Regions from separate parts of the Sphaerisporangium sp. NPDC005288 genome, predicted to be linked through region 3. Evidence: riboswitches for the same ligand, from Rfam matches in the RefSeq annotation. Region 3 holds a riboswitch; each other region holds the start of a gene.
What was found. Region 3 has a riboswitch for cyclic di-AMP ahead of ABZU32_RS21045 (CHAP domain-containing protein). Riboswitches for the same ligand answer to the same signal wherever they lie in the genome.
Positions count from the first base shown of each region.

Region 1 (7,239 bases), on a different contig from region 3:
TGGGCGATCACCAGGCCGACGCCGGTCAGGGCCAGCACGGCGGCCGTCAGGCCGAGCAGCACCACGATCCAGGGCCGGTCGTGCCAGCGCCGCCGTCCGCCCGACAGTTCCAGGACCGCCTCCACCAGATAGGCGGCAGCGCCGAGGGTCGCGTCCGACACCGGGAGCACGCGGGAGACGGCGGAGGTGAGCACCTTGCGGGAGCCGTCCCCGAAGATGGGGTCCCATACGGAGTGCACCACTCCGTACTGGAACAACGCCAGATAGACCGAGATGGCGCACCCGCACAGGGCGAGGGCGGCGACCGGGATTCTGCTGCGGAAAGAACTCGGACCTTCAGGCACGCCGAGGCCCCTACCCGTGCCGGGGCCGGGCAAGCCCCGCGCCTTCCTTCCGGCCGGCGTCCCGTGCGGGGAATGGCGGGAAAGGCACGGAGCTTTCCCGGATGCGCGCGCCGCCACGTCCACGCCGACTCGCGACCGGTCGGCGCGGCGTGATTTCTTGTGCCTGCGACGGTGCCCGCTTCCTTTCCGGAGGAAAACGCTCCACCGGCCGGCGTGGATCCTGGAATTCACCCCTGCGAACCATGTGTCGCCGCCATTAGTCTTGGCGGCCGACAACACGGATTTACAAGGGGTGGTATGTCCAGTAAGCAGATATTCATCAAATTCGCTGTCCTTGGTGTCGCCGTCGCCTCGCCCACGCCGCTCGCCGTGGCCGGCGCCTTCGCCCAGTCCGCCGCAGCTCCCTCTCGCGCCGCCCACGCCCGTCCGGCGGACGTGACCCGGCAGAGCGTCATCGACCGGGCCAAGACCTGGAACCCGGGCACCCCGCAGCGGGTGCCGTACAGCCAGGGCAAGTACCACAACGGCTACCGCACCGACTGCTCCGGCTACGCCTCGATGGCGCTCGGGCTGAGCGCTCCGGGCCTGAACACCGTGGCCCTCGCCTCGCCGGGCGCGAGCAGCCCGATCGCGATGTCCGAACTGCTCACCGGCGACCTGGTCATCGACGCCATCGGCGACAACAACAACCGGCACGTCGTGATCTTCGAGCAGTGGGCGAACCCCGGGCGCACGTCCTACTGGGCCTACGAGCAGCGCGGCGGCTACGGAACCGACCATCGCGTCCTCACCTACGGCCTGCGGCCGGGCAGCGAGTTCCATGCCCGCCGGCCCCGGGTGTTCGGCGGCGGCGGGACCCCCGCTCCCGGAGGCAAGGTCTGGGTCGACACCTTCGCCGACGCGACGGGCTACCGCGAGCCGAACACCGGCGACCCGCAGGGCACGCTCGACAAGGGCACCAACTACGTCTACTGCCGCGTCCGGGGCGCCGAAGTCCGGCACGGGTCCGCGTTCAACCACTGGTGGCTGCGCACCGACCTCGACCGGACGAACCCCGGTAAGAACGGCCGCGGCGCCTACGTTTCCGCCTATTATCTCGCCAAATGGGGCAACGACGAGGCGAAGGACAATAACGGCAGAGATATCCCGAACTGCTGAGCATTCCGTGAACACCGCGTATTCACCGGGTTGACCGGCGGTGTCGCTCGATAACGGAGAGAAGAGGTGGACGGCGGCAGAACGTCCCGCCGGTCGAATGACCGGCGGGACGTTTTCCGTGCCGGCGCCGCCTGCCTCGGGGGGAGGAGGCCGCGCCGTCGGCGGGTTCCCGGGTCAGCGGGTCCACTGCGGGTCGCGGCCGAGGTGGCGCAGCAGCTCGGCGGTGGCGTCGTCGGCCGGGTGCGGGTCGAGGGCGGGGGCGTAGGCGAAGCCGCGCAGCGGCTCGGCGAGGACGCGGGCCACCGGCAGCAGGCGCTCGGACAGCTCGGCGTCCAGAGGCGACGGACGGCCGGTGGCGACCGCGATGTCCCAGGCGTGCACGGCGGCGTCCAGCGCGGCGGCGCCGACGGCGACCTCGGCGGGCAGCGCGCCCTGCGGCAGCGGCGTCGGTACGGCCTCCGCGCCGGGCGCCACGGTGGCGAAGCCCCGTGCCGCGACCTCCAGGGCGCTTTCGAGCAGGTCCTTCGGGTCGCCGGGGGCCTGCGCCGCCGGGTCGAACGGGTTCTCCTCCGGACCGCCGGCACCGGTGATCGCGGCGGCGTAGGCGCGCTGGTCGCCGGCGGCGTGCCGCAGCACCTGCGCCACGTTCCACTGCTCGCACGGGGTCTTGGCGGCCCAGTCGGCCTCGGTGACCCCGGCGGTGGTCGTGCGCAGCGCGTTGTGGGCCTGCTCCAGCAGCGACCAGGACGTGGTGGTCATGCGAAACCTCCGAGTTAGAGCGGAACGGATCGTTCTGTTCAAACTATATCGGAACGGAGCCTTCCGTTCAAGCTAGAATGGGCGCATGGAGCCCACGACAGCAGGCATGAGGGGACGCAAGGCCGAGGCCGCACGCAACGACCGCACGATCCTCGACGCCGCGCGAGCGGTGTTCGTCGCCGACCCCAAAGCGCCGATCTCGGCGGTGGCGCACGAGGCGGGCGTCGGCGTCGGCGCCCTGTACCGGCGCTACGCCGGCAAGGAGGAGCTGCTGCGCACCCTCTGCGAGGACGGCCTGCGCCGGTTCACGGCGATCGCCGAGTCCGCGCTGGCGCGGGACGGCGACGCGTGGGAGGCCTTCACCACGTTCCTGCGCGAGGTCGTCGACTCCGACGTGCACTCGCTGACCGTGCACCTGGCCGGCACGTTCACCCCCACGCGGGAGATGCACGAGCTGGCCGCGCACGCCGGCTCGCTCGCCGGGCGCGTCGTGGACCGGGCCCAGGCCGCCGGCGCGCTACGGCCGGACGTGGTCGCCGAGGACATTCCGATGATCTTCGACCAGATCACGGCGGTCCGTGCCGGCGACGCCGATCGCACCGCCGTGCTGCGCCACCGCTATCTGACCCTGCTGCTGGACGGGCTGCGCGCCGGCGCGCCGGCCACCCCGCTGCCCGCCTCCGCGCCGACCGGCGAGGAGCTCGGACGGCGCTGGCGGCACGCCGAGTCATCCCGCTCCTCGCAGCCCCCGCCCCGCCGCTGACCGGATCCCCGGGTGCGCCCTTGGCCCGCCGGGACCGGGACGCCTGACCGGGTCGTTCTGGCCGGATGCGCTTCCTGGGGGTGATCACGTCGGGGGAAGCCGTGCGTGTCCGCCCGTGTGACGCCGGTGGTGCGTACTTTGTCGCATTTGTGCTCTTTTGATGTGGTATGTACCTTGTTGGACAGCGGTATGCGTGCCGATGGTCCCACGCCGTCGTGCCCGTTGCCGTCCGTTGCCCACATCGCGCGTACCCGGCGGGACGGCGTCCCGCCGCGGGGACACGCCCGCCTCATCCACACCTCGCGGAACCGGGGACCCCCTTCGCGGAGTGAATCGGAACACCGGCCCTCGAAGGGACGGACCCACAGGGCACTTCCGCCCGAACCCATCAGCCGACCCGGTAGGCGCGTGGAAGCAAGGAGCGAGCCCTTCATGCCCATCGACCGGCTTTCCTCGATCTTCTCCCACCTCAAGAACCGGCTGGACCTGTCCGGCGCGCGCCTCTACTCCGCCATGGCGGGGGTGATCGTGGCCGTGCTCGCCATCGTGGCGGCCGTCGTGGTGACCGGTCCGGCGGACGCCGCCCCCAGCAGCGCCTCCTCGGAGCGCCCCTACGGCCAGGACGTGTCCGCCTACGAGTCCGACCACGACTGGAACGCCAGCCAGGCGCAGTTCGGCATCATCAAGGCCACCGAGGGCCTGACCTTCCGCGACTCCGCGTTCGCCCGCCACTGGGCCGAACTCGGCAAGAAGGGCATCGTGCGCGGCGCCTACCACTACGGTCACCCCGGCAACGACCCCATCGCCGAGGCCGACCACTTCCTGTCGGTGGTGGACGCCCAGCCCGCCGAGACCGGCGACCTGCTCGTGCTGGACCTGGAGACCAGCGACGGCCGGTCGGTCGCGCAGGTCAACGCCTGGGCCAAGACCTGGCTGGCCCACGTGAAGGACGAGACCGGCGTCACCCCGCTGTTCTACAGCGGCTGGAACTTCGCCGACACCTACGGCCACGGCCTGGCCGAGTACCCCTTGTGGGTGGCCTACTACGGCAGGGCCAAGGGCGACGTCACCCCGCCCGCCGACTGGAAGAGCTGGGCGATCCACCAGTACACCGACGTCCCCATCGACCAGAACGTCTCCGCGCTGACCACCGGCCAGTTGCGCGCGCTCGGCCGCCCCTGAGCGACGGCGCCTCGGCAGGACCGGCAGGACCGGGAGGACCGGGAGGATCTCCCGGGCGGGCGCGGGTAGTAGCGTCTGCTCATGCGACTCGGCGTTCTCGACATCGGCTCGAACACGGTGCACCTGCTGGTGGTGGACGCCCACAGGGGCGCGCAGCCGCTGCCCGCCTACTCGCACAAGGTCGAGTTGCGGCTGGCCGAGCACCTGCACGACGGTGACGTCCTGTCCCCCGAGGGCGAGCGCGAGCTGCGCCGCTTCGTCGAGGACTCGCTGCGCATCGCCGAGGACAAGGGGGTGGAGGACATCATGGCCTTCGCCACCTCGGCCGTGCGGGAGGCCGCCAACGGCGAGGAGGTCCTGGACCGCCTGCGGGCCGCCACCGAGATCGACGTGCAGGTGCTGTCCGGGCAGGACGAGGCGCGGCTGACGTTCCTGGCGGTGCGGCGCTGGTTCGGCTGGTCCTCCGGGCGGCTGCTGGTCCTGGACATCGGCGGCGGCTCCCTGGAGATCGCCTCCGGCATGGAGGAGGAGCCCGACGTGGCGATCTCGCTCCCGCTGGGCGCCGGGCGGATGACCCGCCAGTGGTTCACCGGCGCCCCGCCCCCCGCCGAGGAGGTGCGCGGCATGCGCCGGCAGGTGCGCGCGCAGATCGGCAGGGTGGTGGGCGATGTGGTGAAGTACGGGCACGCCGACCACGCGGTCGCCACGTCCAAGACCTTCAAGCAGCTCGCGCGCATCGCCGGCGCCGCCCCCTCCAGCGAGGGGTCCTATGTGAAGCGGGTGCTGCGCCAGGATGACCTCTCCCACTGGACCGGGCGCCTGGCCACGATGGACAACGCCCAGCGGTCCGGCCTGCCGGGCGTCTCCGCCGGTCGAGCCCCGCAACTGCTCGCCGGGGCGATCGTGGCCGACGCGACGATGGACCTGTTCGAGGTCCCCGAGGTGGAGATCTGCCCGTGGGCCCTGCGCGAAGGGGTGATCCTGCGCCGCCTGGACACCATGCCCGGCGCCTGAGGTCCGCGATCACGGCCGCCGGGGTCACCGTGCCCGGCGGTGTGCGCGATCGCTCCGCGCACACGGGAGAATCGATACGTCCACCTGCGTGATGAAACGTGTGACCATGTCCGTCCCGGGCACGGTGTCCACCGCGGCGGCACAAAAGGAGGAACGGCGATGATGGCGCTCATCGGAGCGGTCTACACGCTGCTGGTCGTCCTGGCGCTGATGGGACTCGCTCTGGTGCTGATCGCCGTGATGGGGCTGATCTCGCTGGCGCTGCTGGCCTCGACCACCAGCCCCGAGCCCGAGCTCGGCGCCGACGGCCGCCCGGTCCCCCGCACCCCGGCCGCCGCCCCCGAGCCGTCCGAGACCCCCGAGCCGTCCAAGGCTCCCCGGCCCTCCGAGATCCCTGCGCCCTCCGAGGCTCCCACGCCGTCCGACGCCGCTCCCAGGCCGTCGAAGGTCTCTGAGCCGTCCAAGGCTCCCCGGCCCTCCGGGACTCCTGAGCCGTCCGAGGCTCCGAGGCCGTCCGAGGCTCCTGAGCCGCCCGCCCGCGGTCCGGTGCCCGGCGTCCCCGGGCGCGGCGCCGGGGGAGGGGGGACGACGCCGGACGCCGGAGCAGGCAAGACGGTGAGGGAGGGCGGGCAGCGGCTGTCGTGGCCGTTCGGGATGCCCCGGCCGGGATGGGTGCCGCACGGAGTGGCCTACGCGCGCGACGCATGGCTTTATCCGCTCCGTCGCTACGGCGAAACCGCTCAAAAGCTGATAGGACGGTAGTCGCGCTAGATCATCTGGAGGATCGCCATGCGGACAAGACCCCCATTCCGCGCCGACCATGTCGGCAGCCTGCTCCGTCCCGCCGCCCTGCTGGAGGCGCGCGAGGCCTTCGCCACCGGCGCCATCCCCGCCGAGCGGCTCAGAGAGGTCGAGGACGAGGCGATCCGCGAGGTGGTGCGGGCCCAGGAGGAGGTGGGCCTGCGCTCGGCGACCGACGGCGAGTTCCGCCGGGCGTCCTGGCACATGGACTTCATCTACCGGCTCGGCGGCATCGGCCAGGCCGCCGACGAGCGCATCAACGTGCAGTTCCGCAACGAGCAGGGAGTCATCGAGTTCGCCCCCGCCGCGCTGCGCGTCCACGACCGGGTGCGCCTGGACGAGACGATCTTCGGCGACGACTTCGCGTTCCTGCGCGAGCAGGCGACCACGGCCACCCCCAAGCTGACCATCCCCTCGCCCAACATGGTCCACTACCGCGGCGGGCGCGCCTCCGTCGACCCGGCGGTGTACGGCGACATGGAGGCGTTCTGGAGCGACCTCAGCGCCGCCTACGCCGAGGAGGTCCGCCGGCTGGCCGCGCTCGGCTGCACCTACCTGCAGTTCGACGACACCAGCCTCGCCTACCTCAACGACCCCTCGCAGCGCGCCGAGATCGCCGAGCGCGGGGACGACGCCGAGCACCTGCACCTGCGGTACATCAAGCAGATCAACGACGCCCTCGCCGGCAAGCCCGAAGGGCTGTCGGTCACCACGCACATGTGCCGCGGCAACTTCCGCTCCTCGTGGGTGGCCTCGGGCGGCTACGACTTCGTGGCCGAAGCCCTGTTCGGCGAGCTGGCCGTGGACGGCTTCTTCCTGGAGTTCGACGACGAGCGCTCGGGCGGGTTCGAGCCGCTGCGGTTCGTGCCCAAGGGCAAGGCGGTGGTCCTCGGCCTGGTCACCACCAAGCGCGGCGCGCTTGAGTCCAAGGACGACCTGAAGCGGCGGGTCGAGGAGGCGGCCAAGTACATCGACGCCGACCAGCTCTGCCTGTCGCCGCAGTGCGGGTTCTCCTCGACGGTGGAGGGCAACTCCCTGACCCGGGAGGAGCAGTTCGCCAAGCTCCGCCTGATCGTCGAGACCGCCGAGGAGATCTGGGGCTCCTGACCGCCCCCGCGGCCGCGAACGGCCGGCGCCCGCGACGGACGCCGGCCGCGTCTCCCACCGCCCTGGCCCGCCGCGTGTGCCCGCCGCGTGTGCCGGCGGCCCGCGTCGGCG
Region 1 is NZ_JBEXGT010000010.1:58,233-65,471, reverse strand. It holds gene ABZU32_RS12135 (vitamin K epoxide reductase family protein) at 1-344, opposite strand, end outside; gene ABZU32_RS12130 (hypothetical protein) at 642-1,502, shown strand; gene ABZU32_RS12125 (TIGR03086 family metal-binding protein) at 1,677-2,261, opposite strand; gene ABZU32_RS12120 (TetR/AcrR family transcriptional regulator) at 2,347-3,024, shown strand; cyclic di-AMP (ydaO/yuaA leader) riboswitch at 3,300-3,445, shown strand; gene ABZU32_RS12115 (GH25 family lysozyme) at 3,457-4,206, shown strand; gene ABZU32_RS12110 (Ppx/GppA phosphatase family protein) at 4,288-5,220, shown strand; gene ABZU32_RS12105 (hypothetical protein) at 5,380-5,982, shown strand; gene ABZU32_RS12100 (5-methyltetrahydropteroyltriglutamate--homocysteine S-methyltransferase) at 6,010-7,128, shown strand.
Region 1: linked by a shared signal. The riboswitch ahead of ABZU32_RS12115 (GH25 family lysozyme) and the one ahead of ABZU32_RS21045 (CHAP domain-containing protein) in region 3 are both predicted to bind cyclic di-AMP.

Region 2 (7,239 bases), on a different contig from region 3:
CCACTCGCGCTCGATCCACTCCCGGCCCCGCTCCCCCATGCGCCGGGCGCGCTCCGGGTCGCGCAGCAGCCCCGTCAGGGCCGCCGCCACCTCGGCCGGGTCGCGGCCGTCGACCACCAGCCCGGTCTCCCCGGGCAGGACCGCGTCGGGCGCGCCCCCTGAGGCCCCGGCGACGATCGGCAGCCCGGTCGCGGAAGCCTCCAGGTACACGATGCCCAGACCCTCCACGTCCATGCCGCCAAGGCGCGTGCGGCACGGCATCGCGAACACGTCCCCGGCGTCGTAGTAGGCCGGCAGGCTGCTCCAGGGCACCGACCCGGTGACCACCACCGACCCCGCCAGCCCCCGCTCGCCGATCGCCCGCTCGATCGCCGGACGGGACGGCCCCCCGCCCACCAGCAGCAGGACGGCGTCCGGCACCTCGCGCAGCACCGACGGCCAGCAGCGGACCAGCGTGTCCTGCCCCTTGCGCGGCACCAGGCGCGACACGCACACCACCACGGGCCGCTCGCCGATGCCCAGCGACGCCCGCACCCCCGCGCCGCCGGACCCGGGACGGAACACACCGGTGTCCACGCCGGGCGTCAGCCGCACGAGCCGGCCGGAGGGCACCACGCGCACCAGCCGCTCGCGGGTGTACTCGCCCAGGTAGGTGACCACGTCCGCGCGGGCGCCGATGCGCGCGAGCAGGCCGCGCGCCACCGGGACGCCCGCCCAGGCGGCCTCGTGCCCATGGGTCAGCATGACCACCCGCCGTGCCCCCGCCGCGCGAAGGGCGGGCGCGAGCAGACCGAGCGGGGCCGCCGCGCCGAACACGACGGTGTCGCACCCCTCCGACCGCACCAGAGCGGCCGCCCGCCGCGCCACCTCCGGGACCGGCAGCATCAGTGACCCTCCATGCCGCACCACGCGGTACGGCTGCCGCGCGTCGAACTCCTCCCACCCGCGCCAGCGCGAGGCGTACACCACCACCGACCCCGGCGGCCGCCGGAGGGCGAGCGCGTGCACGAACGCCTGGATGCCGCCGGGCCGCGGCGGGAAGTCGTTGGTGACGAACAGCGTCCTGGCGTGCCCGGGGCCGTGCCCGTCGGGGATCACGGCTCGGGCAGGCCGTTCAGGCGGGCCCAGGAGCGCGCTAGAGCCAGACGCTGCGGAGCGGTGGGGTGGGAGGCGTACATCAGGTAGTCGAAGCCGCTCGGCGTCAGATCGGAGATGTTGGTCAGCGCCAGCCGCTTCTGCATCGCGGCGAACGTGGCGGCGTCGCGGGTCAGATCCAGCGCGTGGACGTCGGCCCTGGCCTCGATCCGCCGGCTGACGAGGTTCTCGGCCGGCCCCGACAGCACGGTCGCCAGGCTCATCAGCCCCAGAAGCACGCCGACCGACCTCGGGTCGGCCACCGAGGCGACGCCCGTGCGGCGCCTGAGCGCGGGCAGGGACACCACCAGGTACAGCAGGCAGGCGCCCGCGGCGGCGCCGAGCGCGCCGACCATCGTCCCGTACAGGACGTCCCCGCGCTTGGCGTGCCCCAGCTCGTGCGCGACGACCAGCCTCACCTCACCGGCCGGGGCGCGCAGCAGCGTGTCGTAGACGACGATGCGGCGGGTGGCGCCGAAGCCGGAGACGTAGGCGTTGAGCGCCGTGGTCCGGCGGGAGGCGTCGGCGACCAGCACGTCCTGGACGGGGACGCCGTCGCGGCGGGCCATGGCGACCAGATCGTCGCGCAGCCGCCCGGCGGGCAGCGGCGTGAAGTCGTTGAACAACGGCTCGACGACCAGGGGGTAGACGAACGACGCCGCGACGGTGAGCAGGAACGCCCCGGCCGCGGCGGGCGCCCACCAGCGGCGGGGGGCGCGGCGGGCCAGCCAGACCACCGCGAGCACCATGATCGCGATGATCACGGTCTGGACGGCGAAGCTCTTGAGCCGGTCGGCCGACCACGCGGGCCACTGCTGGGTGGACAGGCCGTACGCGCGCAGCCGCGTCTCGTACCACATGCCGAGCGGCCACTTGATCGCCAGGCTCACCGCCGAGAGCGCGACGACGCCGAGCAGGGCGCGCGCCCACCACGGGCCCGGGAGCCGTCCCACCAGCCAGGCGCCCACGGGCGTCAGGACCAGCACGCCCGCGACGGCGAGCGTCACGGCCAGCGACAGGTACACCGGCACGTTCACGGCCGCGTCGAAAGCGTCGGCGCGCGCGATCTGCGCCGCGGTGAAGTCGCGCGCGGGATCGGGCGCCACGGCGGGCGCGGAGCCCGGCAGCGGGCGCCACGGCGTGCTCACCGCCACCACGGCGGCCAGCGCCACCCCCAGGCCCACCAGCGCGCCCCCCGCCGCCCGCACCCCGCTCACCGCTCGCTCCGAGCCGGCGCCTGGACCATCGGATGGGCCCGTGCGGGTGTGCGCGTCCGCGCCGGCGTCGCCCGCCGGGCCGGCCACGCGGCCGGTCTCGTCACTTCGCTCCATGCTCTCCCCTGCGCCGCGCCGCCACCGTGGTCATGCGAGCTGGTCTCGGACGTACTCGCGCCAGGCGGCGGTGAACCGCTCCAGGCTCATGCGGAGCGTGCGGGACAGCGCCGCCCGCACGTCCCCGTGCCTGGACTCACGGTAGAGGCTCACCAGAGCGCGTTCGCCGAAGCGCCCCGCGACATACCGGCAGGCGAGCCAGGCCTCCTCGTACGCCTGGGCCTGCCGCGCGGAGCCGGCGGCGAACGCCTCCGGCCCGGGCAGCCGTTCGGGCGTCCGTCCGGCGCGCACCTCGTCGGCCAGTTCGGCCGCGGCCCGGCGCGCCGGGATGCCGGCGTCGAGATAGCCGACGTAGTCCGCGAACCCCTCGACCAGCCATTTGGGCGTGCTCCCGTCGAGCGCCGCCCCGGTGGCGATGTGCGTGATCTCGTGGGCGAGGACGACGTCGCGGCCGGCGGCGGTCAGGCGGGCGAACGACCGCGGCTCCACGATCACCCGGTCGGCGCCCGCCACCGCGGCCAGGCCGCTCACCTGCGCTGGGGCGGCCAGCACGGCCGCCTGCTCGGTCGTGGCGGGAACGGCGATCAGCGGACGCACCGGGCCCACGACGCGGGCGACCAGCCGGCTCGCCCGGTCGGCCCGGCGCGCCAGGTCGGCGAACGCGGCTCCGGAGGCCACGGCGGCGGCCCCGCCTCCGGGGACGGGCCCGGTCGCGGAGGTTCTCGCAGCCTGCGGGACCGTGGTTCCAGAAGCCGTGAGGGCTCCAGGGGCGGTGAGGGCACCGGGGGCCGCGACCACGAGGGAGAGGTCGCCGCGAAAGGTCCGCGCGCCGGACCATATCTCCGGATGCTCGCCGATCAGCGTCCGCGCCCGCCGTCCGAGATCGTCCTCGACGGCGGAGGGCCCCGTCAGCACGGTCAGCAACCCCGCCAGGACGGCCCAGAGCCACACGACGCGCATGCGGGAAATCTACCTGCTCGTCCTTCCCGGCCACATCGGCGTCCCAGGGGCGGACTCACCTCAGCGTCCCGGCAGCGGACCCGTATCGACTTAAGAACGGTGGACCCGTATCGACGTCCCGGCGGCGGACGCGTCTCGGCTTCCCGGCGGCGGACCCGGTTCGACGTCGCGGCGGCGGACCCGCGGAGGTCGTGCCCGCTTTATCCGGCCACATCGGCCTTGCGGGACGCGGACGTGCGAAGGCCCCGTCCGCTCCGAGGGGGGAGGAGCGGACGGGGCCTTCACGACCGGCGCGAGGGGCATGTGCACCACCCGGAAACGTCTTCGAGGAGCGGGGGCACCTCTCGGAGACGCTCTCCCGGAGGAATCCTCGCGCCGATCGGCCTCCGGAACGGCAGGCAGATCGGCCTCCGGAACCGCCGGTCAGCTTCCGGAACCGCCGGTCAGCTTCCGGAACCGCCGGTCAGGGTCCGGAACCGCCGGTCAGGGTCCGGAAGCGCCGGCCGGCATCCCGGGACGGCCCGGAAACCGGACCGGCCCGTCGTGGGAACCGGGAGCGGATCGGCACGGGCGACCGGCGCACCCGACCCAGCGGAGCCCTGGATGGGCGGGGGTGGTTCCGCGGGTCAAGCGGGGGTCCAGCGCCAACCTGGAGCGGCAGGCGGAATCCGACCTGGTCATCCGATTGCTGGATGGCAGCGCCGACGCCGCGACGGTCCCGCCGGTCAGACGCCGGGGCGGACGGCGCCGACGAAGGACGCCTTCCGGTAGCCCGACAGCTTGTCGATGCGCACCCGCGCGCCGGTGTGCGGCGAGTGGATCATCTTGCCGTGCCCGACGTACATGCCGACGTGGCCGAGTCCGTAGAAGAACATCAGGTCACCCTGCTTGAGGTTCTTCCAGGACACCTTCTTCCGCACCGTGCGGAACTGGCTGGCGGCGATGCGGGGCAGCTTCACCCCGGCCTTGCGCCAGGCGTACAGCATCAGGCCGGAGCAGTCGAAGGCCCCCGGGCCGCTGGCGCCCCAGCGGTAGGGGTCGCCGATCTGCTTCTTCGCCACCGCGACGGCCGTGTGCGCCTTGAACTGCTGCCGGGCGGCCCTGCTCACTTTGGCCTTGCTCTTGGATGTGCGGGAGGTGCTGGATGTGCTCGCCTCGCTCACCGTGGCCGTGCCGGTGGGCTCGGAGGCCCCGGTGATGCTCGGTGTCTCGATCAGCCCGGCCGGGCCGTAGACGGACGGCTCTGAGGGTCCCTGAGCCGGTGCCGCCGTGGCGGCGTCAGCCGCCGTCGCCTGCGTCGCCACGGCTCCCACGGAGGCCGTCATGGTGAGCACCACACCGCCGAGAGAGAAGCGGGCAATGCGCGACAGACGAGGGTTCTGGGTGGTGCTGGACAGGATCGCTCCTTGATTCTTCCACTCACGCCTACCGGGTTAGCTGACGGATTCGGGCATGGAAGTAGCCCTACGACGCCAAGGCGTCGATTCACCCCCTGATCCCGCGTTCAGGATCAATTGGGTCCCCGGTTCCGTGCTCCTTGCCGCACGGATTCGGCAGGTCACCGCCCCTTTGGGGTCCTGGCTCGCGCCTTACTGGGGCGACGGCGACCGCTGGATTGTCATGCGTGGAGCCGGTCGGAAGACCGGCTCCGTTCGCGACGGCATGGCGTGCTCGCCGCGGGCCAGAAGTTACACAGAACCCCAAATTGAGGCAAAGCCGTGACCAAGTCACATAGATCAAATAGGGGGCTTCTTAATCAGGAAACCCCTGCACAACAAGCGCATCCGTTACCCGTATGTGATTCCCCTCACATATCCCGAAACGGCACCTGACGCGAGTCACACAGGTCACATCAGTCACACCCGTTCAGGGATCTTGGAGAGGGAACGGTCCACCTAGCCCCGCCCGGCGGACCGGGATTCGCACCCCCGCATGTCACGCTCCGCACCCGAGACCCGTTACCCACGACGTCTGTTCCGCAACGATCCTTCAGCAACAGTGCTTCCGCAATGAGAATTACGCAATATCTGTTGCGCAACGTCCATTGCTAATGTCAAAGTGGGCGCATGGCCGATGAAGACGTACGCACGATCACCGACTCACGGGTGCTGGCCGCCCTGTCGCATCCCACGAGGCGGCGCCTCATGGACGCGCTGAAGGTCTACGGTCCCTGCACCGCCAGCATGCTGGCCGAGCACACCGGGCAGGCCGTCGCCAACGCCAGCCACCACCTGCGCGTCCTGGCCGGCAGCGAGCTCATCGAGGAGGCCCCCGAGCTCGCCCGCGACCGGCGCGAGCGCTGGTGGCGGCTGTCCTCGGCCGAGCTGCGCTGGAGCGAGTCCGACTTCGGCGGCGACCCCGCGACCGCCGCCATCGCCAGCGCGGCGGCGTCCCTCAACCTCGAACACCACGTCAGCATGGTCCGCGCCTGGTACGCCGCGAGCGAGGACGAGCGGGCGGCCTGGCAGGACGCCCCCTTCTCCACCGACAAGTGGCTGCGGCTCACCCCCGACGAGCTGCACGAGTTCGAGGCGCAGTTCCTGGAGCTCCTCAGCCGGTGGGCCACCCGGGAGATCCCCGACGACGGGCGGCCCCGCGAGCCGGTGTTCGTCTTCGCCTTCGGCGTCCCGGGCCGGCCGTGAACGGCCTCACCGCGGCGGCCGCGCCCGCCGCGTCCCGATCCCGGGGCCGCTGGGGGCTGCTGCGCGACCGCGACTTCCGGCTGCTGTGGGTCGGCGAGACCACCAGCGGCTTCGGCAGCTCTCTCACCTCGGTTGCCCTGCCTCTGGTCGCGATCACCGCGCTCCACGCGACCACGCTGGAGGTCGCTCTGCTCACCGCCGCGGCGTGGGTGCCCTGGGTGATCATCGGCCTGCCCGCCGGAGCCTGGGTCGACCGCCTGCCCCGCAGGCCCGTGATGCTGACCTGCGACGCCGTGTCGTTCCTGCTGTTCCTCAGCATCCCGGTGGCCGCGTGGCAAGGCGTGCTGACCGTCGGCCATCTGCTGGCCGTCGCGCTGCTCACGGGCACCGCCAAGGTGTTCTTCCAGACCTCCTACCAGGTGTACCTCCCCTCGATCGTCGTTCCCGCCGACCTGCCCGAGGGCAACGCCAAGCTCCAGGGCGGCGAGTCGGCCGTCGAGGTGGTGGGCCCGGGAGCCGCCGGTCTGGTCGCCCAGGTGTTCGGCGCGGTCACCGCGCTGCTCGCCGACGCGGCGAGCTTCGTGGTCTCGGCGCTGTGCCTGCTCGGCATCAGGGCCCGCGAGGCCCCGGTGTCGCGCGAGCGGCGGGCCACGACGCTTCGACGCGAGATCGGCGAGGGCCTGCGCTTCGTCGCCCGCGACCCCTACCTGCGGGTGCTCACGGTGTTCGGGGCGGCCAGCAACCTCGGGCTCATGGGATACCAGGCCATCCTGGTCGTCTTCCTGGTGCGCGACGTCGGCGTCGGCCCCGGCGCGGTCGGCGGGCTGATGGCGGTCATGAGCGTCGGCGGCCTGGCGGGCGCGGCGAGCGCCACCTGGGTGTCCAGGCGGCTCGGCAGCGCCCGCGCCATGATCGTGTTCGAGGCGCTCGGCGCGCCGTTCGGCCTGCTCATTCCGCTGGCCCACCGGGGCCCGTGGCTGGCGGTCGCGGTGGCCGGCGGGTTCGTCCTGGTCACGGGCGTGGTGGCGGGCAACATCATCAAGGCGGGCTTCCGCCAGACCTACGTCCCCCGGCACCTGCTCGGCCGGGTCTCCGTGAGCATGCAGTTCGTCAACTACGGCACCATCCCGCTCGGCGCCCTCCTCGGCGGAGCGCTCGGCGGCGCCATCGGC
Region 2 is NZ_JBEXGT010000025.1:102,696-109,934, forward strand. It holds gene ABZU32_RS23610 (glycosyltransferase family 4 protein) at 1-1,098, opposite strand, end outside; gene ABZU32_RS23615 (M48 family metallopeptidase) at 1,095-2,465, opposite strand; gene ABZU32_RS23620 (hypothetical protein) at 2,496-3,425, opposite strand; gene ABZU32_RS23625 (C40 family peptidase) at 4,151-4,750, opposite strand; cyclic di-AMP (ydaO/yuaA leader) riboswitch at 4,833-4,991, opposite strand; gene ABZU32_RS23630 (metalloregulator ArsR/SmtB family transcription factor) at 5,492-6,067, shown strand; gene ABZU32_RS23635 (MFS transporter) at 6,064-7,239, shown strand, end outside.
Region 2: linked by a shared signal. The riboswitch ahead of ABZU32_RS23625 (C40 family peptidase) and the one ahead of ABZU32_RS21045 (CHAP domain-containing protein) in region 3 are both predicted to bind cyclic di-AMP.

Region 3 (7,239 bases):
GTCACTGATTGTGACCGGACGCCGGGAGTTGTCAACGTGGCGCGTCATGTTCCGCAGGGCGGACGGGGGTCGCAGCGCCCATGCCACCACTGATGCGGACGGGGCGGCACGAAAGTTTCACGCCATCCCGTCCGGTGTTCAGCCCAGCGCCTTGAGGTAGCGGCGCACGCGGCGGCTCGCGCGGTAACCGGCGCGCAGCACGTTCGGCGGCACCTCCACCCGCAGGCGGGCCCGCCGCCGGGCGGCCGCGTGCTCGGGTCCGGTGAGCAGCGGCCGCACCGGGGCGAGCCGCCCCGCACGCGCCTCGGCGATCAGGGAGCCGAGCCTGGCCACCCAGTCGCTGGTGGCCGGGTCGTGGAAGTAGTTGGCGTCGCACCAGGCGGCCGTCGGGTGCCGCAGGTCGCCGCGCGCCAGGTCTTCCAGGGTGCCCAGGCACCCGCTGTCCTCGAACACCAGGTTGATCATCTCGGCGCTGACCCCGAAGTCCGAAAGGACCAGCAGCGGGACGCGGCCGGCGATCGCCTCCAGGGCCGCGGTGGAGCTGACCGTCACGAATCCCGCCGCGGCGGCCAGGTGCTCGTGCATGGCGCCTGCGGCGAAGCGCACCGAGCCGGGACGCACCGCGCCGGATTCGGCCAGCGACCGCCACAGGCGCTCGTAGTGGTAGCGCTCGTTGTGGGTCTGGCGCTCGTTCTCAAGGGCGCGCAGCTTGACCACGACGTCCAGGCCCGGACGCGCCTCGGCCAGCCGGGCGAGGGCCAGCAGGATGCTCTCGCGGTCCTCGCGCCGCTTGGGCACCTTGGCCTGGGTGGCGAACACCAGGCGGTCGCCCGTCCCGCCGCCGGCCGTCCGATGGTCCAGGTAGGGCAGGCGGGCCAGGGCCATCGACCCGGTGGCGCCCAGTTCCCTGCCGATGCGGCCGAACTCCTCCACCTCCCTGCCGCTGTGCACGACGAACAGGTCGCAGGCCCCGCGGTACAGCCAGGCCTTCTCTGTGGCGGGGATGGAGATGCCCGGCAGCCCCGACACCAGCACCGGCCGGGGCGAGAGCCCGGCGAACACGTCGCCGGCCAGCACGTCGACCACCGGTCCTGTGCAGGCCAGCAGGATGGCGTCGGGCCGGTCGCGTTCGGCGATGCGGCGCAGCGCCCGCGCCGACACCACGGCGGGCGGCTCGGCCGCGCCGGAGCGGGTGCCGCTGACGGCGGCGGTGATCTGGGCCGGGGACGGCACGATCGGCGTGCGCACGACGGCCAGCGTCGATGTCCAACCGGCCGGTAGCTGGTCGAGAAGACCCGCCGCCCATTTCAGATACGAGTCCGAATCGGCCACAGCGAGAACCCGGCTCAAGGAGAAGCCCTTTCGTGCGCGAACATCTGGAGATGCGATCGGAGGGAGACCGACGCGGAGGGAGTCCACCAGTCGTCGGGCACCTCCACGGTCTGGACGGGCACCCCTCGGGCGGCGAGCAGCACGCGCAGCGAGGTGACGGCCGTGGACGGCAGGCTGAGAACGCGCTGGCCGGGGCGCAGGTCGCGCAGGGTCATCTCGACCGGCGCCCCGGCGTCGTACACGGTGACCCCGGGGTGGTCACGGACCGCGGCCAGGTCGCCGGGGTCCTCCCTGCGGTGCGGGTAGTACGCCAGCGGCCCTTCGAGGGCGAACAGCCAGGACAGGTAGCGGTCGCGGTGGATCAGCCCGTTGCGCACCAGCGAGGTGCCGAGGACCACCGTGTTCTCGCGGGGCCGGGGGTGGGCGACCACCGGCTGGGAGCGCAGCCAGGCGAAGTCGTGGGTGACCAGCTCGGCCCCGAGCCCGCGCACGGCGTCGGCCAGGGCGGCGGGGACGGGCAGGGCGGTGAAGACGGTGAGCCGTCCGGCCCTCGCCGCGGCGCGCAGGCGGATCCCCGCGGCGACGCCCAGGGCCAGGCGGGACGGCTTGGCCGCGGCGCGGGCGCGCAGCAGAGGGGTGGCCAGGCCCGCGGTCAACAGCTCCAGCAGGCGGATGGTGGCCAGGCCGTCGTCGACGATGACCATGCGGGTGGGGAAGGCCGTCAGCGAGGTGAGCTGCATCCTGCCGGAGAAGGCGTCCCCGAGGACCCAGGCCTCGCGGCGGCCGGGACGGGGCATGCCCTGATCGGCGGCCTGGATGCTCAGCCCGGCCGGCAGCTCCAGCACGTCCAGCTCGGCGCGGGTGACGCGCAGGCCGGGCAGCCTGCCGCGGGTCACCACGCGGGTGCCCGGCCCGATCAACCCCGCGTGCCGCGCCTCGACCGCGCACAGCAACTGGAGCGGAGACTCCACCCAGGCGACGGCCGACCCCTGCTCCCGCACGCGGCTTCGACCGTTCCTCTCCACGCCGGGCATTGACACGTTCACGACGCATGCAACCTAGCCCCGCGACCCTACGTAATAGGGAACAGACGATGAACGGCGGCCGACGGCGGCCCGGCCGTTGTCGGATGAGAGCGGCTCCCAGGCGTCACATGGGCAACGCGGGCCCCACTTGACACAGAAGGCGTCGCAGGCTCCGAGTATCACTGGGCCCGGACGGCCCCGGAGTCGTGTCCGCGCCCGCGGGGCCCGGATCGGCGGCACCTTACCCGCGTCGCGGCAGGTCAACCGCGCCCGACGCGCATTCTCGCCGGGCCGCGTGCCTGGCTTTGCCATGAGAAGGCCAGAACGGACGAGAGCTTTGTCCCACTTGCATGTGGTTTGTCCGATGTATTACTCTCGGAGGAATCCCGGCACGGGAGACCGCTTCTCTGAGCGACCCGCCCGTGCCGCCGATATCGCCCGGCGCGGCCGGTCCTCTGCGGAGAGACCCCTCTCCCACCGTCACGCGCCTCCGTCGAGTCCGCGCCCACGCGGAGCCGGGGACCCACCTTCTTGGGGTGAATCAGGCGCGCCCGCCCACGGACGCGCCCGTAGGACGAACCTTCACGTCCGAACCCGTCAGCTAACCCGGTAGGCGGCAGGAAGAAGGAGTCTCAGCTTGTCCATGTTCGTCACGACCGTACATCGGCTTCTGGATGCCCCGAAGAACCAGTTGAAGGCCGTCGCGTTCGGCGGGCTCGTGCTCGCCCAGGTTGTCACCGGCACCGCCCTTGCGGCGAACGCCGACTCCTCTCCCCAGGCCGACGCCGCCTCTCCCAAGAGCGGCATCGTCGCCGTCGCGCGGCAGGAGGCGGCGAAGGTGGGGCTGCCGTCCCGGCAGGTCTCCGCCGAGCAGTTGCTGGCACTGGCCGAGAAGCAGGTCGGCATCAGCGAGAACGGCAGCGGCGGCGGCACCAAGTTCCACGCCTGGTACATGAGCTCCCCGCGCGCCAGGGAGACCGTGGCGCGCGACAGTGGCACGATCGCCGACTACGCCGACGCCGCCTGGTGCGACATGTTCGTCTCCTGGGTGGGCGCGCAGATGGGCCTGCAGGACACCGTCGGCGCCGACGCCTACACCGTCGCCCACGCCAAGTGGTTCGCCGCGCGGGACCGCTGGGGCACCACGCCCAAGCCCGGCGCGGTCGTGTTCTTCTCCTTCAACGGCGACAAGAGCATCGACGGCATCGAGCACGTCGGCTTCGTCATCAAGGACAACGGCGACGGCACCATCCGCACGGTCGAGGGCAACACCGACGGCGGCAAGGTCGAGATCCGCACCAGGCCGGCCTCGCAGATCGTCGGATACGGCTACCCCGGCTACGCCGCCTGACCTCGGCGGCCCGCCACCCTCGTTCCACCTTTCCGCGGCGTCCCGCCCGCCTCCCCGCGAAGGACGCCTCCCGGCGCCGCACGGCCGGCCCACTCCCCCGGCCGCGCGGCGCCGGCGCTCGTTTCCCATCACTCCGGCGAGCCGGCCGGAACGCCGCGCAGCCCGCGCGCCGCGCCCCCAGGACCTCGGCGGAGCCCGCGCGCCGTGGCCTAGGAGCCCGGTGAAGCCCGTGCGCCGTGGCGCATGGATGATTTGCGCCCGACTGTGCCGAAGCGGTGGGAGCGCTCCCAATGCTGCGAAAGGGCCTTATGGGGGCTACTCTACGGTTTTCTCAGCGCTAACCGCCCCAGGAGTAACAGTTAGGTTTCGGCATATTGACGCCAGCATTGCCCGTCGGGGACCCTTCGTGGGAGCGCTCCCAAATATCGCTCGCAGGCTCACCCCCGCGAGATCACGACTGAGGGATCCAGCACATCGTGGGCCCGACTGTCGGGGCCGGCCCTCGATGCACCTCCCAAAGATCGGGCAACCACCTGAGAGGGGTCCGGAATGATGAACAATATGCGCCGCGGGAAGACACTCGCGGTCGCATCGGTGATGACGGTCGCACTCGGCATCACCGCCGCGTGCAGCTCCGGCGGGGACGGCGGGAACACCAGCACCGGTGGCTCGTCCTCGGCCGCGGCCGAGAAGATCACCCTTACGCTGCAGACCTTCGGCGGCGGGACCAACTTCGGCTACAAGGCCGCGGTCGCCAAGTGGAACAGCGATCACCCCAACGTTCAGGTGAAGTACAACAACCTCACCGACAGCTTTGAGAACGTCTATTGGCCGCAGATGCTGCAGTGGCTGCAGTCGGGCACCGGCGCCGGCGACGTGGTCGGCATCGACGAGGGCGGCATGGGTCTGGCCAAGGCCCGTCCCCAGTTCTTCACCGACCTCGGCCAGTACGGCCTGCAGAGCCGCCAGGCCGACTTCCCCGCCTGGAAGTGGGAGAACGGCATCAACACCGAGGGCAAGCTGTTCGCCCTCGGCACCGACGTCGGCGGCATGAGCATCTGCTACCGCTCCGACCTGTTCAAGCAGGCCGGGCTTCCCACCGACCGCGACGAGGTCGGCAAGCTGTGGAGCGGCGGCTGGGAGGACTTCATCAAGGCCGGCCAGCAGTTCCAGTCCAAGGTCAAGGACGCCAAGTTCGTCGACAGCATCAACACCATCTACAACGTGGTGCTGGCGCAGGAGGCCGCCAAGAACGGCAACGTCACCTACTTCGACAAGAACCAGCAGCTCATCGTGGACAAGAACCCGGCCGTCAAGTCCGCGTTCGACCTCGCCACGAAGATCAGCCAGGACGGCCTGACCGCCAAGCTGCAGAACTTCACCGACGGCTGGAACACCGGCTTCGTCAAGTCGCAGTTCGCGACCCTGGGCTGCCCCGGCTGGATGCTCGGCGTGGTCTCGGGCAACGCCGGTGACAAGTTCAAGGGCAAGTGGGACGTCGCGACCGTGCCCGGCGGCGGCGGCAACTGGGGCGGCTCCTGGCTCGCGGTGCCCAAGCAGTCCAAGCACCCGAAGGAGGCCGCCGAGCTGGCCAGCTACCTGACCAGCCCCGACGCCCAGCTCATGGCGTTCAAGGAGGGCGGCAACCTGCCCAGCACCATCCCGGCGCAGGACAACCCCGAGCTCCAGAGCGTGAACAACGAGTACTTCAACAACGCGCCCATCGGCAAGATCTTCGGGCCGTCCATCAAGTCGCTTCAGCCGATCTTCCTCGGTGAGAAGCACGCGCAGGTCAAGCGCGAGGTGGAGCAGGTCCTCAACGGCATGGAGCAGGGCTCGGTGCCCGTGGCCCAGGCCTGGCAGAAGTTCGTCGAGGCGGGCCAGAAGGCGGCGGGCTGATCCTCCCCGGTCCTCACCGGTTCGCCGGGGCTCACCGCCCCGGCGAACCGGTGACCTGCCGTAGTGAGCGGCGTGGCGGTGGTGGAACCCACCACCGCCCACGCCCCGCGAGGCACTCGTCCAGTCGTACCGATGCCGAGCTTGGTTATCGCTTGGTAGCGGGCACACGATCGACCGTTACCGACGAGAAGAAGGAGAATGGGGCTCCTCCCCGTGGCCGCCGGCCAGGGAGCGCCCCGGAAATCCGATGAGCGTCAACCTCCACACGCAGCGGGCGGATCCGGCGCCTCCGCCGCCCCGGCCGGGACGCCACCAGGCGCGCTCCCGCCGCAGTATCTGGTCGCAGTTCGACATCAAGGCGACCCCGTACTTCCTGATCTCCCCGTACTTCCTGCTCTTCGCGATCTTCGGCCTGTTCCCCCTGGTGTTCACCCTGTGGGTGTCGCTCCAGGACTACGGACTGGCCGGCGGAGACGCCTCCTTCACCGGCCTGGCCAACTACACCAAGCTCCTGGCGGACGAGGACTTCTGGAACGCGGTGATCAACACCGTCGGCATCTTCGTCCTCGCCACGGTGCCGCAGCTCGTCCTCGCGCTCATGCTCGCCAACGCGCTCAACAAGCGCCTCCGCGGCCGGCTGTTCTTCCGGCTGGGCGTCCTGGTGCCGCTGGTGACCTCGGTCGTCGCCGTCGCCATCGTGTTCACCCAGCTCTACGGCCGCGACTTCGGCCTGTTCAACTGGCTGCTCGGCTTCGTGGGCGTCGACCAGCACATCGACTGGCAGAGCGCCAAGTGGTCGTCCTGGACCGCCATCGCCACCATGGTCGACTGGCGCTGGACCGGCTACAACGCGATCATCTACCTCGCGGGCATGCAGACCATCCCCCGCGACCTGTACGAGGCGGCGTCCATCGACGGGGCCTCCCCGCGCCGCCAGTTCTGGCAGATCACCCTGCCGATGATCCGCCCGACGATCATCTTCACCGTGTTCGTCTCGACGATCGGCGGGCTCACCCTGTTCGCCGAGCCGGTGATGTTCGCCAGCAACCGGATGGACGGCGGGGCCACCGGCCAGTTCCAGACGATCGCCATGTACATCGTCGAGCAGGGCTTCCGGAACTTCAACTACGGCTACGCCGCCGCGGCCGCCTGGCTGCTGTTCCTGCTGATCCTCCTCGGCGTCGGGATCAACTACACGTTCGTCCGCCGGATCGGAGGCAGCAAGTGACCGCGATCACGCAGGTCAGGCCGGCGCAGAGGGGCAAGGCGCGCAGCAAGCGGGACCCGTTCCGCGCCACCCCCCTGACGAAGATCGCCCTGGGCTTCACCGTCCTGCTGTCGATCTTCCCGATCTACTGGATGATCATCATCGCGTCGCGGACCAACTCCGACGCGGTGGAGGTGCCCCCGCCGCTGCTCCCTGGCGGCAACCTCGGTGCCAACATCCAGCGCGTGCTCGAGACCGAGGACGCGCACTTCATCACGGGTCTGGTGAACTCGCTGATCGTCACCTCGACGGTGACGCTCTCCGTCGTGCTCATCTCGACGTTCGCGGGATTCGCCTTCGCCAGACTCCACTTCCGCGGCCGCAACCTGCTGCTCGGCTCCATCCTCATCACGATGATGGTGCCG
Region 3 is NZ_JBEXGT010000021.1:97,989-105,227, forward strand. It holds gene ABZU32_RS21035 (DUF6716 putative glycosyltransferase) at 139-1,332, opposite strand; gene ABZU32_RS21040 (hypothetical protein) at 1,347-2,333, opposite strand; cyclic di-AMP (ydaO/yuaA leader) riboswitch at 2,839-2,988, shown strand; gene ABZU32_RS21045 (CHAP domain-containing protein) at 3,001-3,708, shown strand; gene ABZU32_RS21050 (ABC transporter substrate-binding protein) at 4,270-5,607, shown strand; gene ABZU32_RS21055 (sugar ABC transporter permease) at 5,855-6,835, shown strand; gene ABZU32_RS21060 (carbohydrate ABC transporter permease) at 6,841-7,239, shown strand, end outside.